2 regions of the Peribacillus sp. NPDC055009 genome follow, and region 1 is predicted to be linked to the other one. Evidence: riboswitches for the same ligand, from Rfam matches in the RefSeq annotation. Region 1 holds a riboswitch; the other holds the start of a gene.

Region 1 (4,430 bases):
TTATAAGGATATTATTGGAGCTTTGAGGGGATGGATAAATGAAAAAGAAATTCGGTATTTTGGCATCAATTTTCATAGTCTTGACGGCTTTTTTTTATTCAATAAACCGTATAAAGATAAAACAATTCCTGTAGAAGACATTTTTGAAGTGTATCCACGAGATCAGGTAATAATAAATGAAATGATGATCATAGATGGAGTTGATGAGGTCAATCCGAGTGATGTCGATTTGAATGATGAAGAGGAATTGGAAAATTTGGTAAAAAAGCAATATGAGCAAAATCAAAAGGGAGAAATAATTTTTACAGAAAAAAATCAGTGAAATCACCTGTCTGTAATGAGTAAACTAATGGTGGAGGCGGCAGTTATTGATAGTTTCGGATAGTATCTATGGGGAACACATTGTAGAGGGAGTTCTGGAAGAGCTGATAGTAAGCAAACCGGTCCAAAGATTGAAGGGGATACATCAAGGCGGGGCAAGTTATTTAGTTAATGAGAAGTGGGATGTCACACGATTTGACCATTCAATTGGTGTGATGCTTTTAATAAAAGCGCTTGGAGGTTCATTGGAGGAACAAATCGCGGGCTTGCTGCATGACGTATCCCACACTGCATTCTCACATGTAATTGATTTCGTTCTGGATTGTAAGGATGAAGATTATCATGAAAAAATATATGAACAAGTCATTATGGAATCCGAAATCCCATTTATACTGAAGGAATTTGGATATGATCGTAAAGTCATTTTTCAATCAAAATGGGAATTGCTTGAACAGCCAGCACCTGAGTTATGTGCCGATCGGGTAGATTATACGCTCCGGGATATGTATCAATATGGACATATCACAATCGAAGCCATTAAAGAATTTCTAGAACATGTAATCATAATAAATGGAAGGATGTATCTGGATAATATTGAATCGGCGGAATGGTTTGTGAAAACGTATTACAGCGAAGTTATTGATTTTTTCATGAACCCACTTAATATATATGGCTATGATATCTTGGCAAAGACCTTAAAAGTGGCTTTAGCAAAAAAACTGATCAGCCTTGATGACTTACTCGGTACAGATGAAGAAGTCATGTGCTTGTTAAGCTTCACTGAAGACCATGAAGTTCAAAACCTGTTAAAACGGATCCATGGTAATGTAAAGTTGAAAGAAGATCAAGTGGAATACGATATACATCGGAAAAATAAAATGCGCCTGATAGATCCTTCAGTTATTCAAGGAACTAAATTGGTAATATCATCCAGTTTATCGGAAAAAGTCAAGAAAATGGGAATTGAAGCCTACAAAAAAGCTTCAAAGGGCATGTATCTAAAAGTGATTTCCGATTGAATTTCGTGTCAAACCATACGGGCAGTTTTTTCTCGGAAACATCTAGGTCTCCTCCCTTAGTTGATTTAGACAATCGACATTAGGAAGGAGCTTGCTTAACGGATGCCTTATACATCTGAACCAGCACCCTTTAATAATTAAAAAACCAATGATGCTCTCAAAGTATTAACGCCATTTTCTAAATAACCCTTTAAACAGGTTAATGTATAAACCCAACCTTCTTTTTGTCCGATCATTTTGTTTATTATTTCAGGGTCGTCCTCACTCAATCCTGATTCGTTTACTTCAATGATTGTACTCGTTTTATCCATCTCTTTTAGTGTAATGGTAACAATCGTTTCTTGATCATTTCCGCCCCACGCAAACACGATTTTCCTATTTTCCTCAACTTCCATTACATTAATGACCACTTCAGCATCGTATTCGTTGTATCTCAATGTAAGTGTCCTGCCTTGTTCCCATCTTTCCGAACTCGATGAGAACCAGAAATTCCTGATTTTTTCAGGATTCACTATGGCTTCAAACACTTCATTAGCTGGCTTGATTATCTTAAATTTCGTGATTATTTGGGTATCCATACTAAAACAACTCTCTTTCGATTTGTTTTTATTGTTTTCCACTATCCCAATCTACTGATATTGACGGCAGTGTCCGTCCAGTTTCAAGCAAGCTCTTCAGGTTACTTAGAATGGCTGGCCATCCATTATTCAAGCCTTCATAGGTATTGTCATCATATACGAAATCTGTCTTCAAAAGCTCCTCATGCCTAAGAATTAACTTCACAGTCGAATCGCCCATTTTCTGTAATTCAAAAGTGACCCGTGTAGGCTGCTCGCGAGGTGTTTCGTCTCCTGCCATGATCCATGTAAACGAGAGCAGGTGCAACGGCTCGCATTTAAGTACATTACCATGATCAGTAATCCGCCCATCTTCCAGCAAATATTTAACGGCTGCCCCTTCTTGCCAGTCAGACTGTACTTGCAATCCAAAGTGATATTTCTTCGTGACTTCACCACTCGTCAAGGCTTCCCAAAGCTTCTCTGGTGTGGTTGCGATATAAATAGGATAGACAAACGTAGTTTTTTTCATAATTCTTTTTCCTCCTCGCCAAATAAGGTATCAAGATCGTAACATGACTCTATCATTGATTTTCGGCTTTCATATACAGGCGGTCAAGCAGTTTTTTGCGACAGAAATCGGCAAAGTCATTGCATTGAAGAAGATTTGAAGTGAATTGCTAATATCGGATTCTCCGTGACATAAAAGGGCCATATGGAAACTTCTTGATTTCCAATCGTTTTCAAGCTACGATAAATGAGGAAAATGATAATCCGCCCGGGCGGAAGAGGTTCTAGCTACCCTCTCAAAAAAACTAAGGAGAACAGTGCTCTTTCTTAGGGTGCTGTTTTTTCTGTATAAGGAGAATTAAGAAATGTTAAGAATTTTATTGTATTTAGTATCCATAATCACGGCGAATGTGGTTACAGCAGCTTTTGCGCCATTACATTTTGGCATGTTCATCATCCCGATGGGGACATTGCTCATCGGGGGAACCTTCATCTTCCGAGATCTGGTCCAGAATAAATTCGGCCGCGAGAAGACCTATATATGTATCGTCACTGCACTTATTCTATCTGCATGTGTATCATTTTTATTAGGGGATACGTTACTGATTGTATTTGCTTCCGCATTATCGTTTGTGGTCGCAGAAACAGCGGACACGGAAATTTATACCCGTTTAAAGCTTCCGATGAGTTGGAGGGTGTTTTACAGCGGGATCGTTGGAGGATTTTTCGATTCGGTGATATTTGTCGTGATTGGCCTAAGTCCACTGGGTGCCAATATATTGCCATGGGAAGCAGTACCCGCTGCGGTCATCGGGCAAATCATCGTTAAAACCATCATACAGTCAATTGGTGCCGTACTGTTGGGACGAATCAACGTAGAACTGGAGAAACGTGTAGTCTCCAGTTAAATGCCAGGAGGGGTGCACTCGATGGAAGGAACCAAAAAGGAAGAAGATAAATGCTATTGCCTCGAGGCCTTTCGTGAAAAATATGGCCCCCATGTTCAAGGGGAATGCATGAAGCTCTCCTGCGCCAATTATCGCAAGCATAAAGGAATTGACAAAAAAGGACCAAAATAGGTCCTTTTTTTGCGCGTTAACGGAGTAACTCGCGAGTAAACGTGAAAAACTCACGATTAAATAGTGCGAAACTAAGTGTGCAGTACGAATTCACGAGTAAAAGTGCAAAATTCACGAGTAAACAGTCCAAACTCACGAGTAAACAGCGCAAATTCACGAGTAAACAGTGCGAACACAAGAGTGCCGTATGAATTCACGAATAAACAGTGCGAAATTATGAGTGCAGGACGAATTCACGAGTAAACATCAAAAAAAGCTTCCTGAACCGTTCCATTAATGGGGCTAGGAAGCTTTGTATTTTGTTTAGAATTGCTCAGTGGTTTTCCGAACTAATTTTTCGAGGAAGAAAAAGCATTCTCGCTTCCGTTCAAGTTCTGTTTGTCCATTTTCGGTGACATGATAATATTTCCTGCGGCCTGACTCGGACTCTTTCCAATGGCCTTTTATGAATTCTTTTTTTTCTAACCGTTTCAGGGCGGAGTAGAGGGTGCCTTCACTTATTTGATATTTGCCCATGCTCATTTCCTTCAAGATCTTCGTGATTTCATAGCCGTATAGCTTTTTTTGTGAAAGAAGTGAAAGCAAAAGGAGGTCAATGCTTCCCTTCATTAATTCTTTATCCAAATAAATTCTCCTCCTTTTCATTTCTAAAGTGTAATACGTTGTACATCGTATCACAAGGTGCATTTTACTTTTCTAAAAAAAAATGGTTAAATGACGATTGCTAAATAAATTTAATCATAGTAAAATGTGCTTCGGAACGGATGAGTTGTGAAGAGTGTGGTAAGGATACTATATACATGATTTAATTGTTTTAATGAAAATACGGAATAGGATAGAAGAATCACTACTCAAGGGGTATTAATTGATTTTTTTTCAAAAATCATTTAGATTCTATTTATCAACAAGAGCAAAGAAAGAAGGTCCTAGATAGATGAAAGTGA
Region 2 (4,430 bases), on a different contig from region 1:
CTTTCATAAATATGGACGTGACATATTGCGGAGTGAGCCCGATGGGATAAAGGAAAATAACCTGGATCAACTGCCGGAGTTTTGAAATTTCGGGGAGACTGCCTGATATGGGCAGTTTTTTTCTGTCTGGATGAGCTAAAAAAGAACCAGCATGATTAGCCGGATCTTATTTTTCGTAAGGATAGGATTCAGAGATTTCGAGCAGTCGGCCGCAGGACTCGACAACCTCGATGATTTCCATCCATGACATGTCCAGACCCAGTTCATTAGCATGGGAAATCTTATCCCGTAACTTTCGGATGGCATTCGCATCCTTCTTCCCTTTACTTTTCGAAGGGATTTGGAAGAAGTGCCTCAATTCTTTATCTTTATGTATAATATCGAATTTATCACTGATTTGCAGGCACTCTATTATATTGATATCCTCATTTTTATCAATTCTCCTTCTATATAATTCGGTTGCCTTTTCTAAACGGTCTTCGCTGATCATTGGATACCAGCTGCCATCGCCGAATCTATCCAGGATGATATCGCTCATCCTCATTTCCAATAAGGTAATATATCCGAATATCAGCATCCTGATCGGAGGCTTTTGAAGGTCGGCATGGGTAATCAACATTTTAATTGAATTATTCTCCAATACGAACACCCTTGTTTTATTCTTGAAAATATGGAGAAGCTGGATCAAAGGGGTTGAGTCCGAAACCATTTCCCTTGGTGAAAAGTTTCTCATATATTCAGAAATACTTCCTTCACCTAGTTCTTCCCTTTCGATATACCCGATGATTTCCCCTTGATCTTGGACAGCCAATATATCAAAATTCTTTTTTTCCAATGCTTTCTGAATATCCAGCGCCAGATCATTTTTATGGCAAAACTCAAGCTCCTGGGCAATGCTCTTAACCGTTATATTTTCTTCATAAAGAGTTTTAAGACTAAGATAGCTGCTATTGCTTTTTCTTACGCTTCCATTTAACATCTTTCAACCTCCGCTCAGGAACACTTTCTGCCCGTTTTCCGCTTTAATCATAGAAATGCATGCGGCCCCCACAAATAAAGTCCACTGCAGTGGACTCAATCCCAATCATGTGAATCTAATTTTTTGACACATTAATCAAATGACATCAACTGCATTGCCTACCGCCGTTTCCTCATTCTCCTTTTCTTCCCAACCCTTACAAACATCCACCCACTCCTTCGCACCTGAATATTCAAACAATTCAGCGAGTGTAAGTTCTATTGCAGAGTTCGCACTGCCGCAAGCCGGAAACAATGACTCGAAGCGCTTCATCGATACATCAAGAAAAACAGCTAAATCGTTTGCCAGACCAAACGGGCAAACGCCTCCGATTGCATGGCCGGTCTGTGCAAGCACTTCTTCAGGCGAAAGCATTCGTGCCTTGAAACCGAATGTCTGACGAAATTTCTTATTATCCACTTTAGCGTCCCCTGCGGCAACTACCAAAATCGCGTGTTCACCTTCCCCTTTAAAGGAAAGAGTCTTAGCAATCCGCGCTGGGATAACACCGATGGTTTCCGCTGCCTCAATCACCGTAGCACTCGATGTTTCGAACTCCTTTACGTCGCCTTCCCGATTCCATTGTTTAAAATGGCTTTTGACACTCTCGATCGACATTTTATATTCACTCCTTTTACGTACATATTGAAATAATATCATCCTTCATTGCAATAAATCAAAATCCTATTGTGCTACTTCTACTGGGTAAACTAATAAATTAAAACCATTCTTTACAAATTGACGAAACAAGCGTACATGGGATACTATTAATAATCGGGTAAACGCCTACACGTGGTTCGTAACCATCCCACGATAAAAAACTAGGGAGAGAGTAAAATGAATGTTCGTACACTCGTGATAAACGGGTTATTGGCTGCCTTGTATGTGGCGGTCTCATTGGTGTTTAAACCAATAGCTTTTGAGATGTTCCAATTCCGTGTACCGGAAATGTTGAATCATCTGATTGTATTCAATAAAAAGTATATCTACGGTATCGTTGGCGGGGTCTTCATATCGAATCTGCTCTTTTCGCCGATGGTGCCATATGATTTGATTTTTGGGGTGGGGCAATCCCTGCTCGCCTTATTGCTTGTCATTTATATTTCTCGTTTCATAAAAGGCATTAAAGGACGGATGATCGCCACGATTATCTTTTTCACGTTCACAATGTTTTTAATTGCAATTGAACTGAACCTTGCCTTTGGCTTGCCATTCTGGCTAAGCTGGATGACTACAGCTGTCGGTGAGTTCGTCGTCCTCCTGATCGGAGCGCCAATCATTTATGGAATGAACAAAAGAATTCAGTTTGAAAAGTGGCTTTAAAAGGAATCTTCGCGCCGTTAGGCCACTATAATGGAAAAGAGCTGTCTGCATGATGCGGCAGCTCTTTTTTTTCACCAATGAACTCGAAAATGATAAACTATTAGTAAGAATGGTGGTGGCCCTTTGAAAAAAGTCCTGACCATAATAGGTCTACTTGTAATCGCAATATTTATATACTCTAATGCTGAGCTGTTCACTTTGGTTTGGAAAAGTGACCTGGATTCTGTTATTGGTATATTGAAGGAAAACCTTCTGCTTACATTTATTGTGACATTCGTATTGATGTTTGTACAAAATTCTTTTACAATCATCCCCTTAATTTTGCTCCTGACTATCAATGTCACGATATTCGGATTCATATATGGCTATCTATGGAGTTGGTTTACAAGTGTTGTTGCCTCAGGATTCATTTTTTATGCAGCAAGAAACTGGTTTCAGGAGCTTCTCTTAAAGAAGATTGGTGAAAAATGGCAGGAAACCGTTGTGGAGCATGGCTTCATGTACGTTTTTACAGGAAGGATTTTCCCGCTTATCCCAACAAGCTTAATTAACTTGGCAGCTGGAGTCAGCACTGTCACGTTCAAGGATTTTTTATTAGCAACGGCGCTTGGCAACCTTATATACTTTTTCTTCCTATCGCTGATTCCCTATGGACTGCTATCTGTTGAAATGAACCAATATACGCTAGCTGCACTCGCACTCCTCTTCTTACTATTTTTCATTATCTATAAGCGTACAAAAAAGAAAAAGAAACTTACCTTCTTCAGAAAAAACAGGTGACCACATTGGCCCCTGTTTTTTTATTTAGGATTCTGCATATATTTTTTTTCGATAGTTTGTTAAAATGTGTATGTAATTTTACCTTTGAAATGTCTAAAATCAGGGAGAATCTCCATGTCCAAACGCTCCATCTTAGCAATATATATCCTATCCGGGATTCTTACATTAGTCGTATTCGACTATTTTTTAACTACAAATATCCAAAACAAGGAAGTCTTCGTTCAACTGCAAAGAGTGGAAGGCTTTGTTTTCCTTTTATCAATAGGCTTGGTCTTATATCTTTATTTAGCTAAAAGGGAAGAATTCAAACGATTAAAAGAGGCGGAACAACGTCGGCGTACACTCATCAATTCGATGGTTGATTTCGTTAACTTCAAGGATGGTGATGGCCGATGGCTTGAATCCAATACCTTCGGGCTGCAATTATTTCAATTGGAGCATGTAGATTATAAGGGAAAAAGAGACAGTGAGCTCGCCGAATACTCCGAATTTTATAAAGAGTCGTTGATCTACTGTGAAGTTTCCGATGAAGAAACGTGGGTAAAAGGGGAAATCACACGGTGTGAGGAAATCATCCCTCTTCCCGATGGCAATCACAAGACCTTTGATACGATCAAAGTTCCCCTGTTCAATGAGGATGGTTCACGAAAAGGCTTAGTCGTCATTGGCAGGGATATTTCTGAAAGGGTTGTCGCGGAGAATCAATTATTCGAAAGTGAACAACGCTATAAATCATTGTTTGAACACAACCCATATCCGATGCTGATGCTTGATTTAAACGGAATAATCACGACGGTGAATCCTAGATTTGAAACGGTAACAGGCTTTCAACAGGAAGAAATACATGGAGCCTCATTCATTAATTTGAACTTCTCAGCAGAAGATGCGGAATTGATCCGTACATCTTGCCAATATGTCATGGAAAACCATAAGGGAATCAAAAAAGGTAAAGATATAGAATTCCTGACGAAGTACGGGAATTCCATCTTACTTTCTTGTACGTTTGTCCCGATGATGGTTGGCGAGGATTTAGTCGGAATCATTACTTATGCTAAAGAGGTCACTCAAATCCGGGAAACCGAAGCCCGCTTAAGAAGAACCGAAAAATTATCGATAGTCGGCGAACTTGCCGCAAGTGTGGCCCACGAGGTACGAAACCCGTTGACTTCTTTAAAAGGTTTCGTCCAGCTGCTTAAAAAGAGCGACCATCCCTATGAACAATACTACACAATCATGTTAAGTGAGTTGGATCGAATCAATCTTATTGTAAGTGAGTTACTCGTTCTGGCGAAACCACAGGAACTTCCAT

The links. Region 1 has a riboswitch for preQ1 ahead of ACWF5P_RS01940 (VUT family protein). Riboswitches for the same ligand answer to the same signal wherever they lie in the genome.
Region 2: another riboswitch for preQ1. It lies ahead of ACWF5P_RS11485 (QueT transporter family protein); the one in region 1 lies ahead of ACWF5P_RS01940 (VUT family protein).

Annotation. Positions count from the first base shown of each region.
Region 1 is NZ_JBSGVZ010000001.1:381,997-386,426, forward strand. Features, by position in the region: gene ACWF5P_RS01920 (hypothetical protein) at 23-322, shown strand; gene ACWF5P_RS01925 (HD domain-containing protein) at 369-1,340, shown strand; gene ACWF5P_RS01930 (SRPBCC family protein) at 1,478-1,918, opposite strand; gene ACWF5P_RS01935 (SRPBCC family protein) at 1,947-2,429, opposite strand; PreQ1 riboswitch class I at 2,680-2,722, shown strand; gene ACWF5P_RS01940 (VUT family protein) at 2,773-3,315, shown strand; gene ACWF5P_RS01945 (hypothetical protein) at 3,337-3,486, shown strand; gene ACWF5P_RS01950 (PadR family transcriptional regulator) at 3,790-4,110, opposite strand; gene ACWF5P_RS01955 (alpha/beta hydrolase) at 4,421-4,430, shown strand, end outside.
Region 2 is NZ_JBSGVZ010000006.1:50,393-54,822, reverse strand. Features, by position in the region: gene ACWF5P_RS11500 (DUF3892 domain-containing protein) at 1-85, shown strand, start outside; gene ACWF5P_RS11495 (hypothetical protein) at 167-979, opposite strand; gene ACWF5P_RS11490 (YbaK/EbsC family protein) at 1,115-1,636, opposite strand; PreQ1 riboswitch class I at 1,805-1,849, shown strand; gene ACWF5P_RS11485 (QueT transporter family protein) at 1,856-2,341, shown strand; gene ACWF5P_RS11480 (VTT domain-containing protein) at 2,465-3,121, shown strand; gene ACWF5P_RS11475 (PAS domain S-box protein) at 3,236-4,430, shown strand, end outside.